Regions from separate parts of the Pontibacillus sp. HN14 genome, predicted to be linked through region 1. Evidence: riboswitches for the same ligand, from Rfam matches in the RefSeq annotation. Region 1 holds a riboswitch; each other region holds the start of a gene.

Region 1 (7,699 bases):
CTTTTTCACGAAATAATGACCAGGCTCTACTTTAGATATTCCATCTGTCAGTGTAAGAGGTTCCGGAACATACTGATAACTTAAATAATGTTGCAATGCTTCTGTGTTAACGAGCTCATTCTCCTGAAGGAGGGTGATGCTTTTCTTCTCAGAAGCGAAATAAGTGCCATCACTTTGTTCACTATAGAACAATGGTTTAATGCCAAATGGGTCACGTGCACCGTAAAAGGTTTGCTCTTCCTTATCCCATATTAAAATAGCGAACATACCACGAAGGTACGAAAAAGCTTCTTCTTGTTTAGCTTTAAATAAGGCCGCTATTACCTCTGTATCCGATTCTGTTTCAAATGTATACCCTTGCTTTTGAAGGTCTTCACGAAGCTCTACATAGTTATAGATCTCCCCGTTAAACACCATCCAAATCTTTTCGTCATCATAACTTAGTGGTTGATGACCGCTTTCTATATCAATAATACTTAAACGACGAAAACCAAAAGATATGTAATCATCATGATAATACCCTTCATCATCTGGGCCACGATGAGTAATAATGTCGTTTCTTCGCTTAAAAGACTGTTTTTGTTCTTCATCTACTGGAGATGGAACGTCTCGAATGACACCAATAAAACCGCACATACGAAGATCCTCACTTTCATTCACACTTTGATGTTTCAGTTTATCACAAAATGGTTGTAATTGTCAGAGACCACTCGATATCCTTCTCACCGAGCTGGTTTCCATACAAAACTACATGCATGCTTCACAATTATTCGTTTTACCCGTAAATTTATCGTCGGTAACGCTTAAGTTAAAATTATACCATGATTCCGACAGACTCTCACATTTTATCATGTTTTCACCGGACAAAGGACATGAGATTATCGTTCAGAACAAAAAAAGCATGGAACTGCCAGGCAATTCCATGCTCTTACGTTATTTAGAAGTCAATAATTGTTTTAGGTCCTCTGCTTTATCCGTTTGCTCCCATGGGAACTCAACGTCTGTACGACCGAAGTGACCATAAGCTGCTGTATCACGATAAATTGGACGGCGTAGGTCTAACATTTTAATGATGCCAGCTGGACGAAGATCGAATTTCTCACGAACCGCTTCAACTAACGTCTCTTCTGAAACTTTCCCTGTACCAAATGTGTTAATAGAAATGGAAACAGGTTGAGCCACGCCAATTGCGTAAGCTAACTGAACTTCACAAGAATCTGCTAATCCTGCAGCGACTATATTCTTCGCTACATATCTGGCAGCATAAGCTGCTGAACGGTCAACTTTCGTTGCATCTTTACCACTAAATGCTCCACCACCGTGACGGGCATATCCGCCGTAGGTATCCACGATAATCTTACGGCCTGTTAAACCAGCATCCCCTTGAGGTCCGCCGATTACAAAGCGACCAGTCGGATTAATGAAATATTTAGTTTGCTCATCAAGTAGTTCTGTCGGAACAATCGGAGCAATGACATGTTCTTTTAAATCCTTTTGAATTTGTTCTAGTGTTATTTCTGGGTGATGCTGAGTGGAGATGACAATCGTGTCAATACGAACAGGTTGATCATGTTCGTCATACTCTACGGTAACCTGAGTTTTACCATCAGGACGAAGGTAAGGAACGGTTTCATCATTGCGCACGTCAGACAAACGTTTCGCCAGTTTATGAGCTAAAGAGATTGGAAGTGGCATTAGTTCAGGAGTTTCGTTATTTGCATAACCAAACATTAACCCCTGGTCTCCCGCACCAATATTCTCAATTTCACGATCAGTCATTTGACCTTCTCGTGCTTCAAGCGCTTCATTTACTCCTGCAGCAATATCAGGTGATTGTTCATCAATTGCTGTTAATACAGCACACGTTTCTGCATCGAAACCATATTTCGCACGCGTGTAGCCAATATCCTTAATCGTATTACGGACAATTGATTGAATATCCACGTACGTATTTGTTGAGATTTCCCCTGATACAAGAACTAACCCTGTTGTAACAGTTGTTTCACATGCTACGCGAGCGTTAGGATCATTTTTTAAGATTTCATCTAGTATAGCATCAGAAATTTGGTCACAGATTTTATCCGGATGCCCTCCTGTAACTGATTCTGATGTAAACAAGCGGCGATTTGCAGCCATTCCCTCAAACTCCTCCTTTAAAATACTCTTATCTTTGAGACGGAACTCATCACCCAGCTATCTATCTCAGTAAAATAAACCAGCAGGTTGTGCACTCCTTAATTACAGGAAATAGCATCACTTCAAACCAACATACCGGTATTTATTCATATATTATAAACGAATGAAAAATCTACATGAGAAAACCTCGAAATCCGCTAAATATAGCAAATGCCGATGATTTACCATTATACCTTTAAAGCTTTAGAAACTTTTGAAAGTATAAAAAATCCCTTCCCATAACGAGCAAAGGGAAAGGGTCCATTCGCTCTTATCGTTCAAGGATCTCTCCCTGCATCAGGTTAGCACCTTTTCATGTATAAATGACGGTTGCTGGGTTTCATAGGGCCTGTCCCTCCACCTTCTCTGGATAAGATAGTTTCCGTTCGCGACTTATCATAACGTTTTCGCCCCCTTCTGTCAACTAAGTAGAGAGCGTTATCAATGCTCTTTGACGCTACATGTACCATTATTTCTGTTCATTTTGTAACCCGTTCTATAAGCTTTTTCATAAAGATAACTCTTAAAAAGGAAAAAGCTACTCGAACATCGAAGTAAATTAAGGAATCAAATCGGTAGCTATTTGTTCTGTTCTCTAATAACCTTTATATAGCACCGATCATTTTCTAGCTCACATCCTTGCTACCATCTCCTATCTTTTTAATTTATTTTACATTTATAGTCACAAATTCGCCGTAATTTCATTATAAAATAGTATGGACTAATAAAATGAATGTGTTATACTAATTACAAATTGCATCTGATCCGCTATTTAAAACCCCGGATTGGATAATAGAATGCATAGGCATTTACGTAATTTAAAATGGCTTTGGCAAAGATCCAAAGTTCAAAATTTAAAATAAAGGCAGGTTCTTGAGCATGAATACGGTGAATCAAGCGTCCATAATCAAAGAATTAATTACACAACCTAACGTATTAACCAATTTATGTGTGGGAGAACTCGTTGAAAAAGTTCTTCAGCGGAACGAAGGTACATTAACAGCAACAGGAGCGATCAGAGCCGAAACAGGACGTTATACTGGCCGTTCGCCTCAAGATAAGTTTACCGTGAAAGACGAAGTTTCAAAAGACACTGTAGACTGGGGAAGTGTAAACCAACCAATTTCAGAGGAGATTTTTGAAAACCTTTACCATAAAGTAGTTGATTTCTTAAAGGAAAAAGAAGAGGTATTTGTATTTAATGGTTTTGCTGGAGCAGACGAACGCTACCGTTTACCAATCCAAATTATCAACGAACGTGCATGGCATAATCTTTTTGCTCACCAACTATTTATTCGTCCAACAGAAGATGAACTCGCCGAACATGTAAGCGAATTCACTGTAATATCTGCCCCTTCCTTTAAAGCAGATCCAGCCCAAGATGGCACGAATTCAGAAGCCTTCATAATGGTCTCATTCAAACACCGCGTCGTCCTAATCGGTGGTACAGAATATGCTGGAGAAATTAAAAAGTCGATCTTCTCCGTTATGAACTACCTTCTACCTGAACAAGATGTACTCCCAATGCACTGTTCTGCTAACGTTGGAAAAGAGGGAGATGTAGCGTTATTCTTCGGACTTTCCGGTACTGGGAAAACGACCTTATCCGCCGATCCAGAGCGTCGTTTAATTGGTGATGACGAGCATGGATGGTCAAATCGTGGCGTATTCAATATCGAAGGTGGATGTTATGCAAAATGCATTAATCTATCTGAAGAAAACGAGCCTCAAATCTATAAAGCTATTCGGTTCGGGTCTGTTCTTGAGAATGTCATCTTGCACCCAGGTACCAGAGAACCTGACTACGATGATACAACTTTAACAGAGAATACAAGAGTCGCTTACCCAATCCAGAACATCCATAATATCGTTGAGCCAAGTATCGCTGGTCATCCAAATACCATTATCTTTCTTACAGCGGATGCTTTCGGCGTCTTACCACCGATTAGCAAGCTGACTAAGGAACAAGCGATGTACCATTTCTTAAGTGGATATACGAGCAAACTAGCAGGAACAGAACGAGGAGTGACAAGTCCAGAAGCAACATTCTCCACGTGTTTCGGCTCTCCATTCCTACCTAGGCATGCATCAACCTATGCGGAAATGCTTGGAGAGAAGATTGATCAGTTCAACTCAAACGTATTCCTTGTAAATACAGGATGGACTGGCGGCGCATATGGGGAAGGTCATCGCATGAAGCTTGGCCACACCCGCGCTATGATTCATGCAGCTCTAGAAGGAGAACTCAATTCTACTGAAACAGTTGTCGATCCAATCTTCGGACTAGAGATCCCTGTTCATTGTCCTGGAGTTCCAGATGATGTATTAATTCCAAAGCGCACTTGGAAAGATGAAAACGAATATGAAGAGAAAGCTCATGAACTTGCTACCAAGTTCCATGAGAACTTCAAGAAATTTGACGGGGTCAGCGAAGAAATCCGCAAATCAGGCCCAACGTTCAGAACGTAAATTTCGCTCCCACATCTCCAAATATATAAATAAACGGCTATCCTCTAAAGGATAGCCGTTTTTATTGTTTGGCTCTGTTAAAATTTAGTGCTGTGTATAAGCTTATTCCAGAATAGGATAGGGTTACTTAAAACTCGATGCTGGGACATTTAAGTTTAGATGGGGCCGTTATGTTGATGAGAGTAAGGGGTGACTGGGGAACGACTCGCTTTCCACGGGCGAGCTGTCGAGCCTCCTCAATCGCTACGCTCATTCCGGGGTCTCGTCTACCTCTTTCTCCCGTAGGAGTCTCCCCGTTCCCCAGTCACCCCTTATTAAAATATGCGAAACGGCCCCGCAACTTAATTGTTGGCACAGATTCACCATTCCCCCTCCTAATTCGGCTTGTTTCCGTTCCTTCAACATTTGGCAAAGGTGGTTCGGGAAATTGCGAGACTCCTGTGGCAAGAGGAGCCTAGGGAAGACCCCACAGAGAGCGTTAGCGAACGAGGAGGCTTCCCAGCTCGCCGCGGAAAGCGAGTGATTTCCCGAACCACCTTACGCTTAATTAGCGCTAACGGAAACATTTCCTCACTTTCAAGTACTCCTTTTAGAGGGGGGATTACATGGAACACTGTAAATCAACCAAAAAGCCTATTGCTTGAGCCAATCTGTTAATTGCTGCACAGTTCTTCTGTTAATTTGAGGTGGAAAGTAATGATCCAAATCATGATAGATCCAACTCGTATGCGGTATGTCAAACTCCCTTAATTTTTGTTCAAGAAGACGAGCGTGTTCAACAGATACATTTTGGTCTTTAGCCCCGTGAATGATGCAGACCGGGGTACGCAATTCCCCTATTTTACCTAGCGGAGTCCTGGCTTCAAAACGTTCAGGATATTTGTTAGGCCCTCCACCGACGACACGTTTTAGCATTCTCCTTAGATCGACCCTCTCTTCATAGGTTAAACCTACATCTGTAACTCCTCCCCAGCATACAACCTTATGAATCCCAGGTACCTCAAGGGCTGTCCATAGTCCCATTACTCCACCGCGGGAGAAACCAAATACGTTTACTTCTCCGTTCACTTTTGGATGATTAAATAATAACCTTGCTCCATTATGGCCATCTTCACGGTCCTTTAAGGCAAAATCCTCTCGTCCCTCTCCGCCCATATTTCCACGATAACAAGGTGCGAACACAACAAACCCTTGTGCAGCAAATTGAACAATTCTACCGATTCGAACCTTACCAACACCCTTAATGCCTCCACGTAAGTATAAAAATCCCGGGTATTCTCCCTCTTCTTTCGGCTCAACTAAGAAACCTTTTACTCTGAGTCCATCACTCCAGTACGTCACTAGGAACACGTTTAAATCTGGATGAGGGGAAGGATATCGTTGACTTGATAGGATCGTACCATCTTGCATAAGAAAACTCCTTTGTAGGCATTCACACAATTTTTAGCAGCGACATACGATAACGTAGCTAATGATAATGATCTTACAGGAGGATTACCCGTAATGAAAAAGATTCGCTTTCTTTTATATGTTTCGCTGCTTGCTTTACTTACATTCCCCTTAGCTGCATGTTCTCAATCGCCTACAACGATTAAAGTAGCTGAAGTAACGCGCTCGATCTTCTATGCTCCACAATACGTAGCTTTAGAGAAAGGTTTTTTCGAAGATGAAGGCCTTGAGGTTGAATTAGCCACTACTTGGGGTGGAGACAAAACAATGACCACTCTTCTATCTGATGGGGCAGATATTGCTCTAGTTGGCTCTGAAACGTCCATTTATGTCTATGCAAGAGGAGCTTCAGACCCTGTCATTAACGTAGCTCAGCTTACCCAAACAGACGGTACTTTCCTGGTTGCCCGAGAGGAACAGCCCGATTTTAAATGGGAGGATTTAAAGGGAAGTACCTTCCTTGGACAGCGGAAGGGCGGAATGCCACAAATGGTCGGAGAATATGTGTTAAAAGAGAAAGGAATTAACCCTAAAGAGGACCTTACATTGATTCAGAATGTAGACTTTGCCAATATCCCAAATGCCTTTGCTTCTGGTACAGGAGATTACGTACAACTGTTTGAACCAACTGCTAGTATCTTTGAGCGTGAAGGAAAAGGTCACATTGTTGCCTCCTTTGGTGAAGAGTCGGGTCATGTCCCTTATACAGTTTTCATGGCTAAGAACAGTTTCTTAGAAGAGAACCCAGAAGAAATGAAAAAGTTCACGCGTGCTATATATAAAGCTCAGCAGTGGGTGCAAAACCACTCAGCGGGAGAAATCGCCGATGTTATTCAACCCTATTTTGAAGACACGGAACTGGAATTAATCGAAACGGTTGTCGATCGTTATAAAAGTCAAGGGTCCTATGCTGAAAACCCTGTTCTTGATAAAGAAGAATGGAACAACCTAAAGGCAATTATGGAAGAAGCGGGAGAACTCCCAGAAGATGTAGATCATGAGACGCTCGTTAACACGGACATTGCAGAAGACGTAATGAATAAGGAGTGAACACAATGACTTTCCTCAGCCTTGATCAGATCACTCACCATTACTTCTCAAAACAAGGGTTCACGAAAGCCATTGAAGACATCTCGCTTTCTGTTGAGGAAGGACACTTTATTTCCTTCCTCGGCCCTAGCGGCTGCGGAAAGACGACACTACTATCCATCATAGCCGGATTACTGACTCCAACAGAAGGAACCGTAACCATTCAACAGCAGCCAAGTGACCACAATAATATTGGTTACATGTTGCAGCAAGATTATTTGTTCCCATGGAAGACCATACAAGAAAACGTTCTACTTGGTCCTCATATTCAAGGGACGGTCACGGAAATGAAAAAAGAGAAAGCTCTTCAAATCTTAAAAGAAATCGGCCTTGAGAGTGTTATATCTTCTTATCCAAGCCAACTTTCAGGAGGGATGCGACAACGCGCTGCTTTAGCAAGAACCCTCATGACAGACCCGAAGCTCCTGCTACTTGATGAACCTTTCTCCGCACTTGACTATCAGACCAAACTAAAACTTGAGAATCTCGTATCAGATACCTTGAAACAATACAAGAA
Region 2 (7,699 bases), on a different contig from region 1:
CGTTGTTTATAGGCAGGGGCATTTCCGAAGGTGAAAATCGGCTCGCCCCCAAAGTGAAAATCCCATAAATAATGCTCAGGATCCTTTGGTGCACCTTCTGGCCAAGGGAAGCGATCCTGATTGTGTAAATACTGTAAAATCTCCCAAAAATACGAGCGGTAATAATCCACTGATTTTTCCTCTTTTTCGGGTTCCACAAAGATAAACAACCCGTGCCGCGGCGCATTCGGTTCCTTGAACAAACTTAAGAAACTTTCAACGGCTTCAGGTAGGTGGTCCCACTTATCATGACTTATATAGGAATAACGAAGCTCGCCTATTTTTTGAGCCTTCATACCAAAAAAACAAGGAAACGTTGGATCCGTCACAATTTCACTAAACGTTTGATATTCATTCACAAGCCACTCAGGCAGGTGATCAGACTTGTCAAAATCCTCTTTCGTAAGCAAATAAGGGCTTTTCGTTTTTAACATGTTTCTTCTCCTTTATATGTAATTCGTGATGGAGAATCTTGGATGCATGCTATCTAGTGTGTATAACCTGATTTGGGAAGGGTGAAACATTCTATTGTAAAATAGTTTTAGAGGAGATAGAGGGAGAAATCGCTTTCAATATTTTACAGAAAATATGGATCTAACTAAATAAAAACGCACCCCCATCGGAGGTGCGTACTAGAGCTTTGTATGTTATTGAAAATTATTCCCATCATGTCGATGTCTGGCCTGGTCTAATGACGTTTCTGTATAAACCTGAGTCGAATCACTAACGTTTTTGACCCCTTCTTCAGGATCAATATTTAACTTTCTTTTCTTCGCAATCATATCAATCACAAAACCAAGAACAAGGAGCGCTCCCATAATGATCAGCAAAAACAGCCACATAGGCATAGCGGCATCTCCTTTCCTACCTTAACCTGATTTACTTTTGTAGCTTTATATTTTTAGTATATCATAAGTATGATCTGAATTGTATTTTATTTCCTTATATATGGAAGAATCAGGTGTTATAAGTTCCATGAGGCGAGCTTGAAGATTTGCTCATTTTCAGTAAGCTATTTAAGCCCTTGTTATCTAATTCAGCACGTTTCCGTCTCTTCTATACTTGGTAAAGGTGGTTCGGGAAAGTGCGAGACTCCTGCGGCAACGTGAGCCTATCCAGCTCCGGCGTGGAGGACCTAGCGTGATAAGTCATCTTTTTTACAAAGGCAAACCGCCTTTTCCAAAAAGCTGTCTTATCCGTACGGTCCTAAGCACCACGCCTGCACTTTTAAACTAGGTGAGACCCCGGAGGCCGGCAAAGGCGGTTGAGGAGGCTCATCAGCTCCCCACAGGAAAGCGAGTAGTTTCCAGGCCCACCTTAAACTCAACTAAAGCCCAATAAAAAAGCCGCGCAAACAGTTACGTTTGCGCGGCTCGTCTTATTATTTCTCTTCATTAGGAGAGTCCGTTAACGGTTTGTCCTCTTCCTCATCATCTAAGAATCGAAGTAAATCCCCGTATACAAGCTTATCAGACAGGTTCAATTCTGTTTGAGCTTTTTGGACAATGGTATCACATTCAGAACCTTCTAGTTCTTGCCCTGTCGCTTTATCGTAGCACTTCTCGGATTCACCGTCGTAGACGTATTTGTCAGTAATAACGGATCCATCACGTAGAATCGCTAAGTCTTCGCGATCTTTAGCAAGTAGGTCTGTACCAAACTGAATATCGTCTTCCGTTTCAACTCCTAGTAAGTTTAGGATCGTTGGCTTCACGTCAATTTGACTTCCGACTGTATCCATTGTTTTCCCTTCAAGACCAGGGGAGTGGATGATGAATGGAACACGCTGCAATTGCGTGTGCTCAAATGGTCGGATTTCAGTTCCTGTAATTTCAGCCATCGCACGGTTATGGTTTTCAGAGATTCCGTAGTGGTCACCGTAGAATACGAATACGGTATCTTCATACTCGCCGGCTTTCTTCATGTCTTCCATGAATGTCTCTAAAGATTTATCCATATAACGCGCAGTTTGGAAGTAACGGTCTACTGTGCCGTCTCCAGTGTTCGTGCGGTCGATCATGACATCCTCTTCGTCGTTAAGAACGAAAGGATAGTGGTGCGTAAGCGTAATGAACTTCGTATAATATGGTTTCTCTAAGCCTTTAATCTTAGACATGGATTGTTTAAAGAACGGAATGTCCTTTAAGCCATAGTTAACAGAGTTCTCCGTTGTAACATTATAATCTTTCTTCGAGAAGAAACGATCATAACCTAAGGCTGGGTACATCACATCGCGGTTCCAGAAACTATCGTTGTTTCCGTGGAATACGGCAGATGTGTAGCCTTTTTCTTTTAGAATTTCAGGTGTTGCATTGAACTCGTTACCAGCATTGGTCGTAAAGACGGCTCCACGAGGAAGTGGATAAAGGGAGTTCGCAATTGTGAACTCAGCGTCTGATGTCTTTCCTTGACCTGTGTTGTGGTAGAAGTTATTAAAGTAAAGCGTATTTTTGTCTCTTACTAAATCGTTTAAGAATGGAGTAACTTCCTTGCCGTTTACTTTGTAATCAATAATAAAGTTCTGCAAGGATTCCATTGAGATCAGAACAACGTTTTTGCCTTCAAGTTCTCCGAAGTTTTCGCTTTTCGGGTCTTTCTGACTGGATAAGTAACTGCGTACTTCTGTTAACTCATCACTTTCAGCGAAAACGCGGTGACTCTGGGTGTTCGCTGTCATAATAGAATCGTATAGGTGGAAGTTATACACACCCATAAGTTTTACGAACATCGCACGGTCGAATGTACGTGTTAATAACTCAGAACGTTCGTCGTTCGCCATGTTCAGGTTTAATGAAATGGCTAGAAGCGCGGTAGCAAATAAAGCGCCCATTGTACGCTTTTTCACGCTGAGTGTGAGCGTACCTTTCTTCATGCGTGCCCAAACCATTAATGCGACTACGTCAACCCAGAACAGTAAGTCTGTAAAGCTCATTAATGACTTAGCACTTCCGCCAAGCTGAGCGAAGTTCTTGTACTGCATCAATACCGGGATGGTAATGAAGTCGTTAAAGAATCGGTAATACACGACGTTTGCAAATAACACAAACGACATAATGAAGTATAAGGTTAGAAACGCTTTAATCCGTTTCGCTTTTGGAAAGATAAAACTAAGTCCTAAGAAAAATAAAATCGACCCTAGTGGTGTAAGAGCCAAGATATATTCTTGCGTTGTGTTTTCTAAATCTAGGTTAAAAGAAAATCTGAATGCTAAGTACGATTTGGCCCATAGCAAAACTGTCGCTATGAGGAAGAAGAATAGTCCATTCTGTAGCAATCGGTCTACTCTTTTATTCATGTGTGATCCTCCTTTGATCGCCTGGTTCCATGATTGATTGTGATTGAGGATATCGTGCTTTTTATCTGTATAGTCAAAGTACTTGAGATCCTACATTTACAAATTCTTTAGAATTTCATTATAGAACGATTTTTGAAAAGGTCAATGGGAACACTACTAAAATTAGCCAATATTCCTATAAAAATAGACTTTATTCATAGAAATGTCACTCTTTAATGCCTTCGACCTTACAAAAAGTTAACATGCATTTAATATAATATCAAAGGTTATTTTTTACATAAATAGTAAATTAAAAAAGCCTGTCCTCGGTATCCTCCTTTATACTCACCAATTCTCAACCTTCTAAACTATAAATTCTACTTTAGCCAAGTGAAGCGTGCCAGACACCCTTTCGTGTTGTAAAGCACCGCAGGGTGTCTGACACGATCATCTTTTTCCGTTTTTTGTTAAATGCTCTCGGGTGTTCTACTATATAATAAGGAAGAGAGGAGGTTGGCTGTTGTCTGGTATTGGGCTTTTAGGTGTGGTGTGGCTCCTTTTGATTGTTGGGCTCATCGTTTTGTTCCTAGTATCCTTTACGTATTTCCTTAGGAGAACGTTTCAAAAAAATGTCGGCGATCGGTTGGAACGTGTGGAGAAGAAAGTGGATGGGTTGACGGAAAAATTTCAGAAGAAATGACATGGGGAATATATAATAGGAGAGAGGCAGGAGCCTCTCTCCTTTTGTGTATCCGTTATTATACATTAAACACTTCAGCAAGATGCTGACGAAGTTCTGTCATATACGTATCGATATCAGGGTTTTTGATTACATCAAATGCGCCAAAGCTCTTCAGTGGTTCCATACCGACGTATTTCTGCATGTTATGAAGATGATCAATTGCTCCTTCGAGATCTTGGCCTTTAAAGAATTCTTCGTCTTTACTGAACGCATCTTTTGGAGCGTTCCATGTTGTAGAGAACATGTACTTTCTTCCGGTCATCAGGCCACCTTCTCCGTACTTACCTCCACCGCCGAAGAAAATACCTGGTTCATAAACTGAATCCATATAAGTCTTTGTTGCACCAGGAAGGCTGAACCAGTACATCGGTGTTTGAACAACGATGGTATCAGCCCATTTGAATTTTTCTTGTTCTTCTTTTACATCGTAGCCTTCACTTACAACTGTTGTTTTGACTTCATATTTTGAAGAGAGCTTGGTTACAATTTCATCATAAAGCGTCTTATTCAAACGTCCCTCAGCAATTGGGTATGGTTCGTGTCCATTTATAACTAGAATATTGTTCATCTTAAACATCCTTTATCATATAGTTTTATTGTTCGAAAACCATCGAACTGTTTTAAACTATAGCACCCTATTAAGTGGAATGCAAACAAAAAAAGAACCACCAAAAAATGGTGGTTCTCCGAACACGCTATAAATCTTCTTCATTTACTTTTCCGATCGCGTCGAGTAATCCAGGGAACTTTCCTTCAATTTCTTCTGTCCGTATGGAGTAAAAATGCTCCTTTCCTACAATTCTGGCCTGGATAAGCCCGGCTTCTCGTAATACTTTTATATGATGAGATACGGTTGATTTCGGTAATTGAAGTTGAAGCGTGTAATGGGTACAGTTATTCTCATGCGTGTCCCGAAGACACCGGATAATCTTAGCTCGGTTCGGTTCACTCAGGGCCTGCAAAACTTTTGTAAACGTTACGCTTTCAATTGGTGGATGATAAGGTATTTTCATAATTCATATTGTATCGATTATCATACTTGAAGGCAAGACAGTGGACTCTTGATAGTTGAAAAGGGTCCTGTGTACTGAGAGTCTTTTAGAACCTTTTTTTAACAATATGCAATTTTGTGGCATAGCTTCTTCAAGAGAAGGGTATTCCCTTTACATAATTAAAAAAAGGAGAGAAGAACCATGCCAAAAGCATTATCTGGGAAATTGGCCTTATTTATGTTAGCGATCTTCGTCGGGCAATTACTCGCGCTTTTAATTGTCGGCTCCATAGAAGGACTTCTAACGATTGTCACCTTCTCACATCTTACACGCTACACAGCGATTATCGGTCTGATCGTCGGGGTTGCAGGTGTCTTACAAGAAAACGGAAAGGGGAGAATCATTCCGATTTTAACCCTTGTACTAAGTGTTGCATTAGCAGCCTTTAATGGCTATTTAATGTTTATCTGGGGATAACCTGTGAAAAGAAATCCGTAATTGTCAGAGTCGCAGTCGTTTCATAGCTCACTTAACGATTATTAAAATTTTTAACTAAAAAGTTTGAAAAATCCTTTGACATTTTTATGATACACTTGTAACATATGGATTAACGAAAAACACATATGCATACAATCTTCTTATCCAGAGAGGTGGAGGGAATGGCCCTTTGAAACCTCGGCAACGGATCCTGATTAACAGGGCACCGTGCCAATTCCTTCAAGCATACGCTTGAAAGATGAGAAGAGACGGATCTACATATACGTAAATCCCCTCTTCTTATTTTTTTAAGAAGAGGGGATTTTTTATTGTCCATAAGGGAGTGAAATGGACCGGATTTAGCTATAAAACCAAGTTATCATATCTGTTTTATCAGTATTAAAGGAGGCAGGCAGCATGATCGAGTTACACAATATTGAGAAAGTGTACCATAAGGATGAACAAATCATTCGAGCAGTCGATGGAGTGGACCTATCAATTGATAAGGGAGCTATTTACGGCGTAATTGGATTTAGCGGGGCGGGGAAAAGTACACTCCTTCGTTGCGTCAATCTCATTGAGCGCCCTACATCTGGAGAGGTGAAGTTAGACGGGGAGGACCTGACCAAGTTGCCAAAGGCAAAACTAAGGAAAGTCAGGCGGCGTATTGGCATGATCTTTCAACATTTTAATTTGCTAGAATCGAAAACCGTCTATCAAAACGTTGCTTTCCCCTTACTTCTTGACGGACAAAAAGGGAAACATGTGGAAGCTAAAGTGAAAGAGCTTCTCGATTTTGTTGGCTTAGCTGATCAAGCAGGGAAATATCCAGATGAACTCTCCGGCGGTCAGAAACAGCGTGTAGGTATTGCGCGCGCCCTTGTCCGGTCTCCTGAAGTCCTCTTGTGTGATGAGGCGACTTCGGCGCTTGATCCTCAGACGACGGATGCGATTCTTGATTTGTTAAAGGAAATTCGCGATCAGTATAAGATTACGATTTTAATGATTACCCATGAGATGGGAGTCATTCGTGAGATCTGTGACCGGGTTGCTGTAATGGAGGGAGGAAAGGTGATCGAAGAAGGATCGGTCTTTGATATTTTCTCTAGTCCCAAGCATCAGACGACAAAGAACTTTGTGAGTTCGGTGATGAACGATAAGATTCCGGATTCGATTCTAGAGGCTCTAGACAGTACCCGCCATGTGTACCGGATTACGTTCTTACGGGAAAAAGCATCTGAGCCCATTCTCTATAGAGCTGCGGCTCAGCACAATGTTGAAGTGAATGTGTTATACGGGCAAATAACTGAATTGCAAGGTGAACCATTTGGAAGTCTGATTGTCGAATTTATTGGAGGAGAGAAAGAAATTTTTAAGGCCCTTCATACAATCGGGCAATCCGTTACATTGAAAGAGGTGACAAGAAATGCAAGTTGAATTAGCTACATTTTGGCCAAAGATTTTAGAGGCAACACAAGAGACTGTCGTTATGGTAGGCATCGCTTTACTGTTTGCGGTCGTAATTGGATTACCCCTTGGGATTTCTCTCGTTGTAACGAGGAAGAATGGACTGCTAGAGAATGGCCCTCTATTTACTGTATTAAACGGCGTGGTGAACTTCTTCCGTTCAATTCCGTTCATTATCTTGCTTGTTGCTATTCTACCGATCACTCGATTTATTGTCGGTACTTCAATTGGGACAGCGGCAGCCGTGGTGCCCCTTGTATTCTTCTCAGCGCCTTATATTGCAAGGCTCGTTGAGAGTAGTTTGCTAGAAGTGAATCCAGGGGTTGTAGAAGCAGCAGAATCGATGGGAGCCACACCCTGGCAAATCATTCTACGCGTATTTTTGCCAGAAGCATTAAGCTCTCTCGTGTTAAACATCACGATCGCAACAATCGGCCTTGTCGGAGCATCGGCGATGGCAGGTTTTGTAGGAGGCGGTGGTCTTGGAGATTTAGCGATTGCCTATGGGTACCAGCGCTTTGAGACAAACGTCATGATCATAACGGTGATCCTGTTGGTCATCATTGTTCAAACCGTTCAAACATTAGGAAATTACGTATCAAAAGCAGTTCGTAGACGATAAAAGGAGGAAATTACATATGAAAAAGTGGATTGTATTCATCGCAGTATTAACAACATTAGGAGCGGCCCTTGCAGGGTGCGGCAGTA
Region 3 (7,699 bases), on a different contig from region 1:
CTCCAAGGAAGATACGTTTTTTGACGTATTAGGTGATTACATTGGAGATGTCTTTTATGACATATTACCAGAACAAGGTTATGAGCTACGGGATGAACAGATCTATATGGCATTCCAGGTAGAGCAAGCTTTCAAAAATAAACAAACCATCTTCGCAGAAGCAGGGGTTGGAACGGGGAAAACGTTCGTATACTTGCTTTATGCTATTTGCTATGCTCGCTACATGAATAAGCCAGCGATTATTTCGTGCGCTGATGAAACGCTGATCGAGCAACTTGTTAAAAAGGGCGGAGATATTGAAAAGCTTGAAAAAGCGCTTGGTTTAAACGTTGATGTGCGTCTAGCGAAAGCACGCGAACAATATGTTTGTGTGAAGAAGCTTGATAAACTAGAAGAAACTACAGAAGATGAAGATATTCTAGACGTTTATGATTCCATTCCCCAATTTGTTTTCGGCGGGGATGCATCTATGCAGAAGTTTGAACGCTACGGGGACAGAAAAGAATATCCTTGGGTCTCAAACGAAAAATGGGAATCGATTTCCTGGGATCCTTTACAACAGTGTTCAACGTGTGATTGGCGTCATCGCTGTGGTCAAACGTTAAACCGTCAGTATTATCGTCATTCATCTGACCTCATTATTTGCTCACACGATTTCTATATGGAACATGTATGGACAAAGGATTCGAGAAAGCGTGAAGGTCAACTTCCACTCTTGCCAGAAGCAAGCAGTGTGGTGTTTGATGAAGGACACTTACTTGAATTCGCTGCTCAAAAAGCATTAACCTATCGTTTTAATTCGAAGACTTTAACAAGTGTTCTGACAGAATACTTAAATCAGGATATTCGTGAAGAGTCTCTTCTTCTTATTGAAGATATTTTAGATATGCACGATAGATGGTTTGAGATTTTAAGGGATACGAGCTCTGAGGTAGAGGGATCGAATCGCCACGAAGTACCACGCTCGAAAGAGATGATCGATTTAGCTGACCAGATGAACAAAAAAGTGCATAACTTACTTGAACAACTCGTCTTTGATTCTGAGCTCTTCTTAATGGATGATTACAACGTTAAGATTATTGAAGAATACCTTGAGTTCTTCTCCTATGGGTTAGCCATTCTATTAAAAGATAATAAAGGAATCTTCTGGCTTGAAACAAATGGGGAAGACAGTTCTCTTGTTATCATGCCAAGACTAGTTGAGGACGTTTTAGAAAAGGAAGTGTTTAGTCAAAACATTCCATTCCTATTTTCATCCGCAACGCTATCCCGTCAGAAAGATTTCTCTTATATTTCAGGTAGCCTTGGGATTCAGAATTACCTTTCCTTCACAGTTGAATCACCGTTTGATTATGAAGAACAGATGAAGATGAGAGGGTATCTTGACCAAGGAGAAGAACAAAAATGGGAAATGATGAAAAGCCACTTAGAGGATGAAGAAGGGCAGACGTTAATCTTGTTCTCTTCAGTAGAGGAAATGAATCGTTTCCGTTCTTGGGCGGATCAACAGACCTTCTCCTTCCCGGTGCTTTATGAAGGAGACCGGGAAATTAGTGAAACGGTCCAGGCATTCCAACAAGATCGTGCGACCGTTTTATGTTCTTACCACTTGTGGGAAGGGCTTGATGTACCCGGGCAATCACTTTCTCAAGTGATGATTTCATCGTTACCGTTCCCACCAAAAGACCCTGTATTTGATGCTAAGCGTAATCATGCAGAAAATGCCATGCAAGAAGTGGACTTACCTTATATGCTTCTTCGGATGCGTCAGGGAATTGGCCGTCTCATTCGCGGTCATGAAGATCATGGATCTGTTCATGTATGGCTTACGCCAGACCAGTACAATGCCATTGGGAAAGAAATTGAAAACATAGCTCCAACCCCTATTCAATGGAGTTAATAGAAGTGGGGAGGGTCAATTCCCTCCCCTTTATTGTGTTATGGTTATGATTTTACGTATAATGATGAAGAACTACGCATAGGGAAAGGAAGATGGAAATGGATCAAATGATGATTCGCGTAAAACAGCAAGGGGAGGAATTCTCTATTGAGCCAGTAAAGGGTCAATCCTTGTTAGCGTCAGCTTTTGAACAAGATGTTCCTTTGGATTACAAATGTCAAAAAGGAAACTGCACAAGGTGTCGTGTGGAATTACTGAATGGAGAAGAAGTGGTGAACAAACCTACCCCGAAAGAGCATGTGAAATTAGAGAATGAATTAGAGGACGGATTCCGCTTAGCTTGTCAGACTGTCCCTGTTAAATAGGTACATAATGAATAATTTAAGATGATAAGTAAGAGTACCAGGTTGTGACTGGTACTCTTTTTTTGCCTTAAGAAGTTATGAAAAACAAAGGGTTATTAAAGGTGAATAATCTTTTTATGTTAAAATATGGATAAAGTAAAGGGGTGGTGATCATGACCGGCTATTTAAAAGGGGCTATTTACCTACTGGTAGCGATTGTTCCTTTATCTATAGGAGGCTATTTCCTTGCTGTAAACGCTGAGGATTTGTTTATCTTTTACGAATGGCTCCTTGTTGCTGTAGTATTAACGGCTTTTATTCTATCAGTCAAAACAGTCTGTGAAAATCAAGGAGCGGGAAAATGGCTAGCTGGTTCTGTTGTGGCATTTATTCTACAGTTTACCGTTCTTAGTCTCTTCTTAGGGCCTTTTACGTATTACTCAATGATTTTCGTATACTATGGAGTGGCTTTTCTTGCTTTTATAGTCTACGTGAAAGCTTTAAAGAAGAACAGGGTGCATCGTGCTATTCCTATTATCCTTTTGGTTTTCACAAGTGTATTCACTGTTTATATGTTTCTTTTGAATAGTTTATGGGGAGTCAATTGGTCGTAATTAGAAAGAGAAGGGGAGGATCTTTATTCGCAATTCGCAGCGGTTTGGTTACTACTTTGTTTGGATGCTCGTTATTGGATTGGTCATCTATTTGGGGAAGAGCTATGAAATGGAATTACAGCAACAATTTAAAGTAACGTATAAATATCCGATGGCTCTTGTGTTTTTTACTCCTTTGTTTCCGGTCGCAATAGGCATACTCTTACGTCTACCTAAATTCATCCTCGAAATCATGTCACGGAAGCCCTGGACGCTTGATTGGGTTCGATTGTTGGCGATTGGCATCCCGACGCTTGCTGTCCTCGTTATGTGGACGCTTGCTTTAGCCGGTTATCAGTGGGGTCCGGTCCAACCGTTTATAGTAGTTTCCCAACCCACCCTAACAACGATTGCAGGGATTGCTTTAGGATATATCTTATTAGATTGTATAAAAGAAAGCGCCTAATGATTGTACACCGGGCGCTTTCTCTTTCCGATTAAGCCTTAACTCGGTAAGACTGATTATGCTTCTTAAGTGAATCATCTGTACCAAATAAGAAGTGTTTCTCCATGTTCGGCGAATATTTAGAGTTAATAGCTTCACGGCCAACGGTTTCCGCAACTTCACGTAGCATACTAGGTGATGCTCCGCAACATAAACCAAAATAATTCACCCCTGTGTCCAGTGCGTCTTTAGCCCAACTGGCTATCTCGTAGCGGTTACAGTAAAGTGGGTCAAGGGAGGTTGGGAATGTTGTTTCAGTTGGGAGATGACACGCGCAACCTCCGTCTGGAAGGTTAAAGAATGTTGGATGCTCTTCAGTTGTTCGGTAAGGTACAGGTAACGCTGCAACATAACCCTTGCAAGCTTCGCGGATCTTCTCAACATAAGGCTGCATTGTAGCGGGGCCCCGGAAACAGTTCATTCCCACTACTAAGGCACCTTGTTCTTCGAGGAGTCGGCAGGCTTCTTCGACTTCATAACCGTCACGCATTTGATTTTCACCCATAACGCCAAGTGTAATAACAGCAGGTAGGTCTTGCTTTTTTATTTCCTCAAGTGCAATTTGGGCCTCTTCGAAGTAATAGAATGTCTCCCCGTTTACAAAGTCGACTCCTTCTTCCTTACACCACGTGATCATTTCAGCAAACATAGTACGGACGGCTTCTTTAGATGACTCATCCTCAGGGTCGAAGAGGTTTGTGTTGGAAATGTTTCCGGCCACTAAGGCTTCTTCAACTGTATTTTCCTGCGCCACTTCTTTCGCCAGGCGAATAGCTTGACGATTAAGGGGCTCAAGCAGTTCTTCTTTTCCGATAATACGCATTTTCTCTCGGTGAGCATTATAAGTGAATGCTAAGACCACATCAGAGCCAGCATTCATATAGTCACGATAGGTTTGTTTTAAGGCTTGAGGATTATCAAGAGCTACTTCAGGTACGAAAGAGCCCGCTTGTAAGTACCCTCTTCGTTCCAATTCGAATAAGTACCCCTCGCCGCAAACGACCGGTCCATCCTGTAAGCGTTGTTCAAGTGTTCGTTTCATCTTTATTCATCCTTTCAAAAGTAAGTATACGGAAGAGAGTATAAGAAAACCCTCTTCCTGAATAAGAAGAGGGTGGATGTAACAAGGCCTCCTCTTATCTGCCAGATCATCATCTGATCTGTAGGAAGTAGCACCTTTTTCAAGATGTTTCTTGAAAGGTTGCCGGGCGTCACAGGGCCTAGTCCCTCCGCCACTCTGGATAAGAGTTCGTTATTTAATTAATAAAGCTTGATATGGATTATAACGGGTGAGAAATTTTCCGTCAATCCTTTTTCTGAAAAATGTTAAGATTCTATTTTTATTGTATACTAAACAAGGGAGGGATTCGAATTGGCAAGGAGTATAGAGGTAAGGAATGTAAGCGCTAACGATATTAATGAAAAATTCTTAATAGATTTTGACCGCTATCAGGAAACGGAAGATGTCTGGTATATAAATGGTCAAACGAAAGTGGATACAAGGTCTGATTATTTTATAGATAATTGGAGTGAAGAACAAAAACAAGATATTTCATTGTATTTAAGAGAATGCTCAAAAAATGGCGGTGGTGTCGTTTGTGCAATGGATGGAAAAAAGGTAATCGGGTTTGCGAATGTAGAAAAGAGATTCTTCGGTTCAAAAAATCAATATATCCCGTTACCGTTTATTCACGTTTCAAATGCATACAGAGGGGAAGGCATAGGGAGACAACTGTTTCTTAAATGTTGCCAAATCGCTAAAGATTTAGGTGCGGAGAAACTCTATATAGGCGCTCACCCTGCAGTGGAAACTCAACAATTCTATCAATCTGTAGGATGTGTCATAGCAGAAGAGGTAAATCAAGAGATCTACGAGAAAGAACCCTTGGATCTTCAACTTGAAAAGAAACTATAAAAGCGCCTGCTTACTCGCAGACGCTTTTTATTATAGGACGAATTCATAGCGTTTCTTAAAGTTCGGATGCATCAAGTAATAATATGGGTAAGCTCTGGTATAAGTGAGCTGAATGATCGGTCCAGCAAATAATACCCCGGCTGCAGTGCCAAGTCCCACAGGGCCGCCCATAAGTAGGGCCGAAGTTGACGTAGTAAGAGCCACAAGGGTTTGACTAAGGCGTAAGCTTATTGTAAATCTGCTTGCGATCGCAAGGAAGAGCTGATCGACAGGAGCTCTTGGCAAGGCAGGCAGAATGTAAAGACCAACCCCTGCTGCACTGAGTGAAATTCCGAGTATCATGGCACCAGCTTGTAAAAGGAATGGTGCATGAAGCAATGTGAAGTTATGAAAAACAATTTCTAACCAGAAATCTAGAATAAAACTTTCTAAAAAGAGGGGGATCAGGGCACGTGGTTCAGGTTTTTGCTTCATAAGCCATCCGTTTGCGAATATAAACAGAAACTGAAACAAGGCATACCAGAGGCCTACTGTAAATCCAAGTTGATCGGATAGTCCGACGAACAAAGCTGTCCAAAATCCTGCGCCAAGAGTTGCTTTAATGAGTAATGCAACACCAAAAAAGTTCACGAACATTCCTAATAAATATATACTTACGCGATAGACCATTGTTGACCCTCGTCTTTCCTTTAGTATCAAGGCATTATTAACCCGCGGAATATTCTAGTATGTATAAGAAAGATAGGTCAATATAAAAAGTAAAGTAGAGTTGTGGATTTTGATCGAATTTTCTGATAAAATAACAAAAAGGCGAATTTGGGGGAATAATCATGTTTCCGTATGGTTCAAGTAGAGCGTGGAAACGTAAGGGAAATAACGAATTGTATTATGCTGCTTTAGGTGTTATAAGCGCGGTTTTATTGATTCAGTTCCAATCCGCTCTTTCAGCTGGTGATAAACTGTTGTTAGTCACTACATTGACTCTAGGTATTTTAAAAACTATTTATTACTCCTTTTTAAAAAAGAAGGCTTACATTCAATTTTATAAAGACAGATTGGAAATAGCCCAATTTCCTTTATTTCAGAGTAAGCAATTGAAGTATAATCAAATTCACCATCTGGTAAGGGGAAACGATGACACGCTTACATTAAATATGGTAGATGGATCAGAATTTATAATCGATCGTAATCAAGTAACAGAGGAAACATTCCGTAAGTTAAAAGATATTCTGGTTGAATCAAATTAAGCTCAAAACAAGGAACTGTAGCGAATAGAAGAAAAGGGAAGGGGTCGATGGGATACCATGGGCTCTTTTTTAGGTTTAAACTAATCTTTATGAAAGCGGTTCCTTTGGGTCTAAATAGCGATGTGTGGGGTCACAGCTGGTTCCATTTCCTTATTTTAAAATTGGGTAGTTTAATACGAAGGGAAAAGAGGGAAAGTTCAGAAATTGTAATAGAAAGAAGGGAGTTGGTGGTTTGGAGAGTCCAAAGAAAGAGATGCCGATAGGAGTAGCGGTTTTACCGTTATTGATTATGATTGTAGGAATGGGGTTCACAATCATAAAATATGAAGGCGCACCTCATGTACCTTTATTGCTTGGAGCTTTCTCAGCCTCAGTTATTGCTTTGCTCTACGGGTATTCGTGGGAAGCGATTGAAGAAAGTTATTATAAAGGAATACATAAATCTTTGCCTGCTATCGTGATCCTGTTATTAGTCGGTCTTATTATTGGTTCATGGATTGGAGGCGGCATTGTTGGAAGTTTAATTTATTACGGACTTAAATTAATTTCACCTGGATTTTTCCTTGTTTCCATTATGCTTCTTTGTACGGTTGTTGCTTTATCGATCGGGAGTTCCTGGTCAACGATGGCAACTGTGGGGGTTGCTGGTATGGGAATAGGAATTAGTATGGGCATTCCTGAGCCTATGATAGCAGGTGCGATTATTTCCGGAGCCTATATGGGGGATAAGATGTCTCCTTTATCGGATACGACGAATTTGGCTTCAGGTATTGCGGATGTCAATTTATTCGAACATATTAAGCACATGTTATATACGACGATTCCGGCTTATCTAATTGCCTTTTGCATCTTCTTCTTTATGGGGAGACAATTTTCAGGAAGCGGCTTTGAAGGAGGGAGGATTAAGGGCATTATGACGAGTCTTGAGGATCACTTCCTCATTTCTCCTTGGTTGCTTCTCGTGCCTCTTGCGGTAATTGTGCTTGTATTATTTAAAGTGCCGGCTTTACCCGCTTTAAGCATTGGAGTTATCCTCGGATTTCTCTGTCAGATTGGTATTCAGGGAGATCAGGTAGGAACAGCAGTGAATACATTGTATGAAGGCTTTTCCTTAGAAACGAATAATGAGATGATCAGAGAGCTGCTGAACAAAGGTGGTCTAAGCAGTATGATGTATACGATCTCTCTAACACTT
Region 4 (7,699 bases), on a different contig from region 1:
GGAAATGGAGACGTAACAGACATTTATTATCGATGGGATGAAGTGGACAAGTTTGAAGAAGTGAAAAATGTTCTTACGAAAGAGAAAGCATTTGAACTCTTCAAAGAGGATTTTGACGTAGAGCTTCGTTATGGGGTGAATCATTACTCCGCTCGTGCTGGTGATGATGTCAAAGCGTATTTAACCTACGTACCAACGAAGAAAGATGGCTTAGAAAATTATGGACTAAGTCAGATTGATGCTCAAACAGGTGAATGGATTAATCACGAAGGGACTCCTTTAAGTGAAATAGACGAAAGTGACAAAGATAAGTACGCGGTATCAGAAGAACCTGTAGCTGAAGAAGCAGAACCATTACAAGAATTAGAAGAAGAGTTAAGCCAAGAAGAAGCCATGAAGAAAGTAAAAGCATTTGTTGATCTTCCTGATGGCTACGAACTGGCTTTCTCGAATTACGATGAGAACAACTATAGATCGAATGAAAATCCAACATGGCGCTTTGAATGGAGAGATACTGGGGAAAGAAACTATGGTCCAACCGGAGTCCATGTTGCAGTAGACGCTACGACAGGTGAAATACTCAATTATGATAATCGTCAATATGAGTATTATGAAGGCGTTCCAGAAGACTTTGAAGTCAACACGACAAAAGAAAAAGCAAAAGAAACTGCCATTTCGTTCGTCAAAGAAGTAGCCCCATCTAAACTCGATCAGATTCATGTTTCCACCCCTCATGAACGAAAAAGTGGGGAAGACGAAAAAGTTGTATCGTATAACGTAAACTTTGAACGTCAGGTAAACGATCTACCAGTACAAAATCAAGGTGTGAATGTATCGGTAGCGGCTGATACAGGAGAAGTCATCGGTTACAATTTACAATGGGATGACGTTCAGTTCCCAGACCAAGATAAGGCCATCTCTAAAGAAGAAGCAAAAGAGACTTTACTTGATAAGTACGATTTAAAACTTCAGTACTTCACTCCTTTCGATGAGAAAGAGGAGAAAGAAGAAAATAATGATAAAGATGAAGCGATGCTTGTCTACCAACCATCTCTTGATGCAGGCTTCTATACGTCTCCTAGATTCTTTGACGCAACGAAGGGTGTTTGGATTGATGAACAGACGATGGAACCTGTGGTAGAAAATACTAAAGAGGTAACAGATATAGAGGGACATCCAGCTGAACAAGCTCTCCGCACGTTAGTCGAATATAATATGATTGAAGTAGAAGATGGAAAAGTAAATCCAGATGAAGTTCTGTCCCGGGCCGATGTGATTGAGCTGATGATGAAGGGGCTAGGCTTTGACGATTATTATTACAGCTCACGTGATGAGGTGCCATTTGAGGATGTAGAGAAAGGTACTGAATTGTACCGCTATTTAACGACGGCAATAGAGAGAGGTTTCCTCGACGGAGACGAGGAAAAATTCTATCCTGAAAAAGAAGCAGAGCGTGAATATGTCGCGAAGCTTCTTGTTAAGGCACTAGGTTATGACAACCTTGCAAGTAAAGAAGGAATTTTCGAAGCAGATTTCTCAGATGAATCTGAAATGGAATATGAAGGCCATGTAGCTCTTGCCACTCGACTTGGATTAATGAGCGGAAAAGATGGAGCGTTTGAGCCAAACGAATCGATCACGAAAGCAGAAGCGGCGGTAAGTTTGCTGAAGTATTTGGAAATTGAACCCACATTAAATGAAGATCGCTATTAAGCAAAACCCTCAGGCTCATGCCTGGGGGTTTTCAATTTCACGGGGGATAGGAAGCAGAAGAAATGGAGATTTGAACAAAAAAATGCTCCGGCCTTATCGCAAACCGGAGCAACAGCATTTCATTTATTAAAATTGGGAGGAACTAACTTACTTCTTGGGAGTCACCACATGGTACTCACCGTTCAAGATGACTCCCGCTACTGTAATGGATCGGCTGGCATCAGCTCCAGCTTCACCACTTTGGTAGCTGTAATTGGAGGTAATAAACTTTACAAATGACTCATCTGCAGCAGCTTTCTCCAACAAATCTTGGAACTGGGTATCGTTCTCTAACGAGAGGAGCAGTACACCCTCATGGTCCTCTGTTAAAGGCAGTTCCCTTTTGGTTAAATCACTTATATGAAACAGATATTGATCTGGTGTACCCTCTTTTGTAACGATATGTCCAGATAACACCTTTTCTCCGCTGAAAGAAAGGGAGTTTGGTTGTATATCCTGAAGGATCATACCGTTTATTTGATCTCCTACTTCAAAGTCTGTTGAGATTTCTTTGGAGATCATGGCTTTGTTTTGACTGTCAGAGACAGGATTGGAACCTCCTCCGGCAGAGTCAAATGTTTCAGGTGTTTCCGTTGAAGGACTTGAACTATACGGTTCAAGTTGCGTTACAGTTACGCCGCCCACAAGTAGAACAACTGTCGCATACACGGTCATCGCAGCAGGCTTAAACAAATAATGTTTCATTTTAGGTTTTTCAGGCTGCGTTTCATGACTAATCGCTTGAAAGACGCGTTGTTTATCCTTCTCTGTGAAGGAGGTTGGAATGTGGTTGTGATAGTCCTCTTTCAAGTCCTGTAATTGCCGATCCACACTCATCATTGATCACTCCTTTGGAGACTTGCCTCATTCAATAGCTCAGCTAATTTCTTTCTGGCACGATTTAAACGGGTTTTAACACTGGATTCTTTTTGATTCAAAGATTGAGAGATCTCTCTAATGGAAAATTCATTAAAATAATAAAGGATGAGTACTTCACGGTATTTAAGAGGAAGTTTCAAGATCTGGTTTATTAACTCACTGGATTCATCATCACGCATAACTAATGTTTCAGGTGTTAAATCGTCCTGTGTCTCTGTAATAAACGATTTGATCTTTTGAAAGAGGTTGTCATGCCTCGTATGGAAACTTCTCAAATAATCTTTACTCTTATTGATGGCTATAGAAAAGATCCAAGTTCGTAAGGATGATTTGCTTTGAAACGTGTGTAACTTCTTATACACCGTCAGAAACGTTTCCTGCGTGATATCATCTGTATCTGCGCTATTCTTAACATAGGTGTAAACAAAGCGCTTCACGTCATCACCATACTCATCCATAATCTTTTCTAAAGCTTCTGTTGAATCCATCTCTAGTAAATTTAGTGAGTCGTTTTGGCGAGAAGGGGGCTTTTCCATTGCAGCCTTTTCTCCCATCCTGGTTCATCCTTTCATTCCATGTATCCTTCGGTTGTGGGTGCGTTCAATAATAAGACGGAACGTTTCCACAACGGGATTCACTTTTAATGAAATTTTTTATAATTTTTTTGAAACCTTTTTTGCGGCCTATGATAAAGGGGTTTCTAACATCCTTGGTTCGAATCATTATGTAAAGTTTATCATTCACTTTATGGGAGTAGAAATAAAAAGAGTCAGGATGTTTATTACATCCTGACTCTTTCATTATGCAGCTGCTTTTTTAAATCTTGGGAATCCAACTAGAATGGCTACAATTCCTGATACCGCAATTAAGATCGGATAGAAAGAGTAAGGAAGCAGTTCGATAGGCGATAGCTCTCCAATCTGCGCTGCAGTTAACAGCTGAGCTCCATAAGGAATTAAGCCTTGAACGGTACAAGAGAATATATCAAGCAAGCTTGCCGATTTTCTTGAGTCGATCTCGTATTCATCTGCTACATTTTTAGCTAGTTGACCGGTTGTAATAATGGCGATGGTATTATTTGCTGTTGCAAGGTTTGTAGTCGCGACTAGCCCTGCAATACTTCCTTCGGCACCTTTTTTAGATCGAATGCCTTTGGTTAATGTGTGAAGGAGGAACTGGATTCCGCCGTTTTGGTTAATCATGGCGACTATTCCACCAATGATAATTGTAAGAAAGATTAATTCAGACATCGAGTTAATCCCAGATGTAATATTGGTCATGAAGGCATCAAGTGAATAGTCGCCGCTTATTCCTCCAATGACACCAGATAAAAGGATCCCTCCAATTAATACAGCCATAACATTAAGTCCGGCTAATGCACCAATGAGTACACCAATATACGGGATGACCTTCAATCCATTAAAGCTGTCTGGATTCACAGAAGATTCGCCACCAGATGTGAGTACAATTAACAGAATGATGGTAAGAATCGCGGCTGGGAGAACGATAAAGAAATTCGTTTTAAATTTATCTTTCATCTCTGTCTTTTGCGTGCGAACAGCTGCAATGGTTGTGTCTGAAATGATGGATAGGTTGTCTCCAAACATCGCCCCTCCAACAACAGCTGCTAATGATAACGCAGCGGAGAATTCCGTTTCAGCGCTAATTCCAACAGCAATGGGAGCAAGAGCACTAATGGTCCCGACTGAAGTTCCCATAGAGAGGGAAATAAAGCCCGCGATGATAAAGACTCCTACAATGATTAAATTCTCAGGTAAATAGGTTAAAGCCAAGTTTACAGTGGAGTCAACGGCTCCTATGCTATTGGCAACAGAAGAGAACGCGCCTGCTAGTATAAAGATAAAGACCATAATCATAATGTCAGGATGGCCTGCCCCTTTGGCAAACTGCTCAACTTTTTCAAACGTAGGTTTTTTACGATTTTGCAGGATCGCTACAATAGCTGCAAGTAAAGCCGGAATCAAGATAGAAATATAATAGAAATCACCTGTAATGATACCTGAACCTACAAAGATGACTAAGAAGATCCCTAAGGGTAACAGGGCGAGTGGATTTCCTTTGTTGGTATTCATGTTGCTGCACCTCTTTCTTGGTAGTTTGTCGAGTGTGTTGGGTTCTACTCATCCATGTCCAATAAAAAATGCCCCTTCTTAATCAGAAGAGGGCAATCTATACGAGCTCCTCTTCTCATCTATCAAGTGTTAACCTTGCTGGATTTGGCACAGCACTCATATGAAATGAGCCCGCTGCCGAGACATCGTAGGGCCAGTCCCTCCGCCTCTCGTGATAAGAAGGAGTATTCATTTTTTGTTTTACATGCAATGATTAAGTTTACTTACTTAGAAGGGCACTGTCAATGGATATACAAGAAAAGTCCAACCTTTTTAGATGTTTTCTGTATCCCTTCCCTTATAAGGAAAACAAAAATCCCAGTGTATGGGACACTGGGATGATCTCTTAAATAATATTTTGAATGTCTTGAGAATCTGTAACCATTAATAGGACTTTTCCCTCATCTAAGTGTTCTTCGTATGTTTCAGCTTCGTGTTGAGAAAATCCGAGGTCTTGTAATTTATTACGTAGCTCGTCACCTTTTTTGTTGAAAAGGTTGCCGACAATCTCTCCCATATTCATTTCGTTTATTCCAACGGTATTTGCGTCGGTATTGTCTGCGAGGCGTTCAGTGCGGTCATCATCGTGAGTCATTAAATAGATATGATCCTTTGTAACACCATTATCCGCTAATTTCTGGACGTCATTTTGAAGCTTTTCGTCATTCTGGTACTCTCGTACAAAAGGTTTCATTGTAAAGTTCCTCCTTCATTATTATTCCACTTTTTCACTTCCCTGTAGAGGTATTGTGAAACATTTGGATGGTTTTTGTAAGAGTTATGTGAAAAATATGACTTATATGAAAACAAATTGTAATATAACCGTAACTTTATGACGAACAATCTTTTGTTAGAATGGTCCTAGTAGAAAAAACAGACGATACTAGAAAAAGATGGAGTGGGGAATATGTTGAAAAAGATCATTGCTTGTGGAATGGCCGTTATGTTCACATTCAGTAGTGCATCTGTAGTAGGAGCTGCAACCAATTCGGACAAGTTGTTAAGCGTAGCTAGAACACATATGGGGGTACCATACGTCTTTGGAGGACAGAGCGCAAGCGGATTTGACTGCTCTGGGTATACTCAGTATGTATATAATAAAGTAGGCATTTCAATTCCACGTACGACAGGAAGTCAGGCTACTGTAGGGGAAGCTGTAAGTAAAAGCAACTTAAAACCTGGTGATTTAATATTTTTCAAAAATACTTACAAGAGAGGAATCTCTCATGTGGGAATTTATGTAGGAAATAATAACTTCATTAGTGCGACTTCAAGTAAAGGGGTGGACGTCGTATCATTGAATAATTCTTATTGGGGTCCGAAGTATGCAACAGCGCGCCGAGTTGAAAACTTCGATGTTAATGCATTATTTGATGACTTAGATGAGAATAATGAAGCTTATACAGCAATCAAAGAATTGGTGGAGAATGAAATCATTAATGGCTACCGTGATGGAACGTTCAAGCCTGACCAACCTGTTACAAGAGGACAAGCAGCTGCATTAATTAACAATATCATTGGTTTTGAGGCAAGTAATCAAGAGCCGTTTTCTGATGTGAGTGCTGGCCATACCTTTGCTAGCCAAATTGCGGCAATGAAAGAACTTGGCATTATTCACGGTTTTAACAATGGACTGTTCAAACCGGATGAATTCATTACACATGGGCAAATGGCAATTATGATTAAGAATGCATTAGAAGTTACAGGTGGAAACCCAGACGAAATGAAACAAGATGGGTACGATGAGCGAGCTTCTCGTGCGGAATTTGCAACAGCCTTACACGACACTCTTTTTCAATATAATAAGTAACTAAATCTTTACTAGTATGACGGTTTAAGAGTCTCTTTGGTTTCATTCCAAGGAGGCTCTTTTTAGTTCAGTATTTTATCTCTATTTGTTATTTACCCAGGCTGTAAATAAGTAAAACATAAGAGTTTTAAGGACGTTTGAGAGGGTAGGGTCCAATGGACTAATGAATGTGCGCTCATTTAGGTCAATGGGTGTGGTTTGTTAAGTTAATGTGTGAAAATTGGTCTTAATTTCCTGCTACTTAAGAATCGAAAATTATCAGAATATTGATATATTTCTAATTTTTATTTATGATGGGTCTAACTTACATCCTATACTCATTTATATGCTTGGGAAAATAAAGGGACAAAAGGGTGATTTTATCAGTCTTTTCTTCTAGGTTTTCCCAAAAATAAAGAGAGGTGTGAGAGGAGTATGAGAGAGATAGGAAGCATATGCTCTAGTAAAGAGTAAGTGCTTCTTCAGAGAGAGAGTTGATCTTTACATTGAAAGGTTCTGAAGTTGGGAAAACGATAAAGTTACATCGGCTGAACCAAAACCGCACGCTTGAGGAAACAGCTCAGGGAATTTGTTCAATCTCCTATTTAAGTAAGATTGAGAACGGGCTGACCAAATCAAGTGATGAAATTGTTCAATTACTCTTTAATCGATTGAATATCCCCGTAGAAACGCTTGAAGAAGAACTAGATGAAGGGGTCCTTGAACAAGAACTGCAAGAATGGTACACCGTTATTTTACAAAGGGAAACGGACCAGGCGACTGAGCAATATGTGAAATTAAAGCAAAAATTAAGCACACTCTCCACTCCGAGTACCTTGTCATTATTTAAACTCTATGAAGTTCGCTATCATCTCCATATGCGCCACCTTTCAGAAGTGCCGGTTCTCATGGACCGATTAGAAAGGATGCAAGATTTATTTGAAGAGAAACATCATTACTATTATATGAAGTTTTATGGTCTCTACCACCATGTTCAAGAAAGGTATCAGGAAGCCCAGCAATATTACAAGAAAGCGTTGGCAATCGGATATCAGAACACATTAAGTGATAGTGAAAGAGCTGATTTGTATTTCGTGACCGCGATCAATGAGTCCTCTTTGCAAAATGTGACACTGGCTCTTCATTA

What was found. A riboswitch is a leader RNA that binds a small molecule or an ion and turns the genes downstream of it on or off. The one in region 1 is predicted to bind S-adenosylmethionine.
Region 2: another riboswitch for S-adenosylmethionine. It lies ahead of LQ226_RS00060 (methionine ABC transporter ATP-binding protein); the one in region 1 lies ahead of metK (methionine adenosyltransferase).
Region 3: another riboswitch for S-adenosylmethionine. It lies ahead of LQ226_RS05855 (homocysteine S-methyltransferase family protein); the one in region 1 lies ahead of metK (methionine adenosyltransferase).
Region 4: another riboswitch for S-adenosylmethionine. It lies ahead of LQ226_RS01460 (Na+/H+ antiporter NhaC family protein); the one in region 1 lies ahead of metK (methionine adenosyltransferase).

What each region holds. Positions count from the first base shown of each region.
Region 1 covers NZ_JAJOLR010000005.1:13,728-21,426, forward strand. Annotated here, with positions in the region: gene asnB (asparagine synthase (glutamine-hydrolyzing)) at 1-636, opposite strand, end outside; gene metK (methionine adenosyltransferase) at 934-2,136, opposite strand; SAM riboswitch class I at 2,444-2,552, opposite strand; gene pckA (phosphoenolpyruvate carboxykinase (ATP)) at 3,055-4,644, shown strand; gene LQ226_RS15015 (alpha/beta hydrolase family protein) at 5,278-6,054, opposite strand; gene LQ226_RS15020 (ABC transporter substrate-binding protein) at 6,148-7,143, shown strand; gene LQ226_RS15025 (ABC transporter ATP-binding protein) at 7,149-7,699, shown strand, end outside.
Region 2 covers NZ_JAJOLR010000001.1:2,645-10,343, forward strand. Annotated here, with positions in the region: gene LQ226_RS00025 (YqcI/YcgG family protein) at 1-473, opposite strand, end outside; gene LQ226_RS00030 (hypothetical protein) at 687-887, opposite strand; gene LQ226_RS00035 (LTA synthase family protein) at 1,421-3,334, opposite strand; gene LQ226_RS00040 (DUF4083 family protein) at 3,834-4,013, shown strand; gene LQ226_RS00045 (NAD(P)H-dependent oxidoreductase) at 4,072-4,623, opposite strand; gene LQ226_RS00050 (ArsR/SmtB family transcription factor) at 4,751-5,068, opposite strand; gene LQ226_RS00055 (hypothetical protein) at 5,249-5,524, shown strand; SAM riboswitch class I at 5,683-5,790, shown strand; gene LQ226_RS00060 (methionine ABC transporter ATP-binding protein) at 5,942-6,961, shown strand; gene LQ226_RS00065 (methionine ABC transporter permease) at 6,951-7,613, shown strand; gene LQ226_RS00070 (MetQ/NlpA family ABC transporter substrate-binding protein) at 7,630-7,699, shown strand, end outside.
Region 3 covers NZ_JAJOLR010000001.1:1,130,994-1,138,692, reverse strand. Annotated here, with positions in the region: gene LQ226_RS05875 (ATP-dependent DNA helicase) at 1-1,900, shown strand, start outside; gene LQ226_RS05870 (2Fe-2S iron-sulfur cluster-binding protein) at 1,999-2,265, shown strand; gene LQ226_RS05865 (hypothetical protein) at 2,418-2,858, shown strand; gene LQ226_RS05860 (hypothetical protein) at 2,968-3,303, shown strand; gene LQ226_RS05855 (homocysteine S-methyltransferase family protein) at 3,335-4,384, opposite strand; SAM riboswitch class I at 4,476-4,590, opposite strand; gene LQ226_RS05850 (GNAT family N-acetyltransferase) at 4,715-5,257, shown strand; gene LQ226_RS05845 (YczE/YyaS/YitT family protein) at 5,288-5,926, opposite strand; gene LQ226_RS05840 (hypothetical protein) at 6,088-6,504, shown strand; gene nhaC (Na+/H+ antiporter NhaC) at 6,758-7,699, shown strand, end outside.
Region 4 covers NZ_JAJOLR010000001.1:285,167-292,865, forward strand. Annotated here, with positions in the region: gene LQ226_RS01445 (S-layer homology domain-containing protein) at 1-1,713, shown strand, start outside; gene LQ226_RS01450 (hypothetical protein) at 1,861-2,592, opposite strand; gene LQ226_RS01455 (sigma-70 family RNA polymerase sigma factor) at 2,589-3,185, opposite strand; gene LQ226_RS01460 (Na+/H+ antiporter NhaC family protein) at 3,432-4,724, opposite strand; SAM riboswitch class I at 4,837-4,945, opposite strand; gene LQ226_RS01465 (YflT domain-containing protein) at 5,110-5,457, opposite strand; gene LQ226_RS01470 (C40 family peptidase) at 5,671-6,573, shown strand; gene LQ226_RS01475 (helix-turn-helix domain-containing protein) at 7,059-7,699, shown strand, end outside.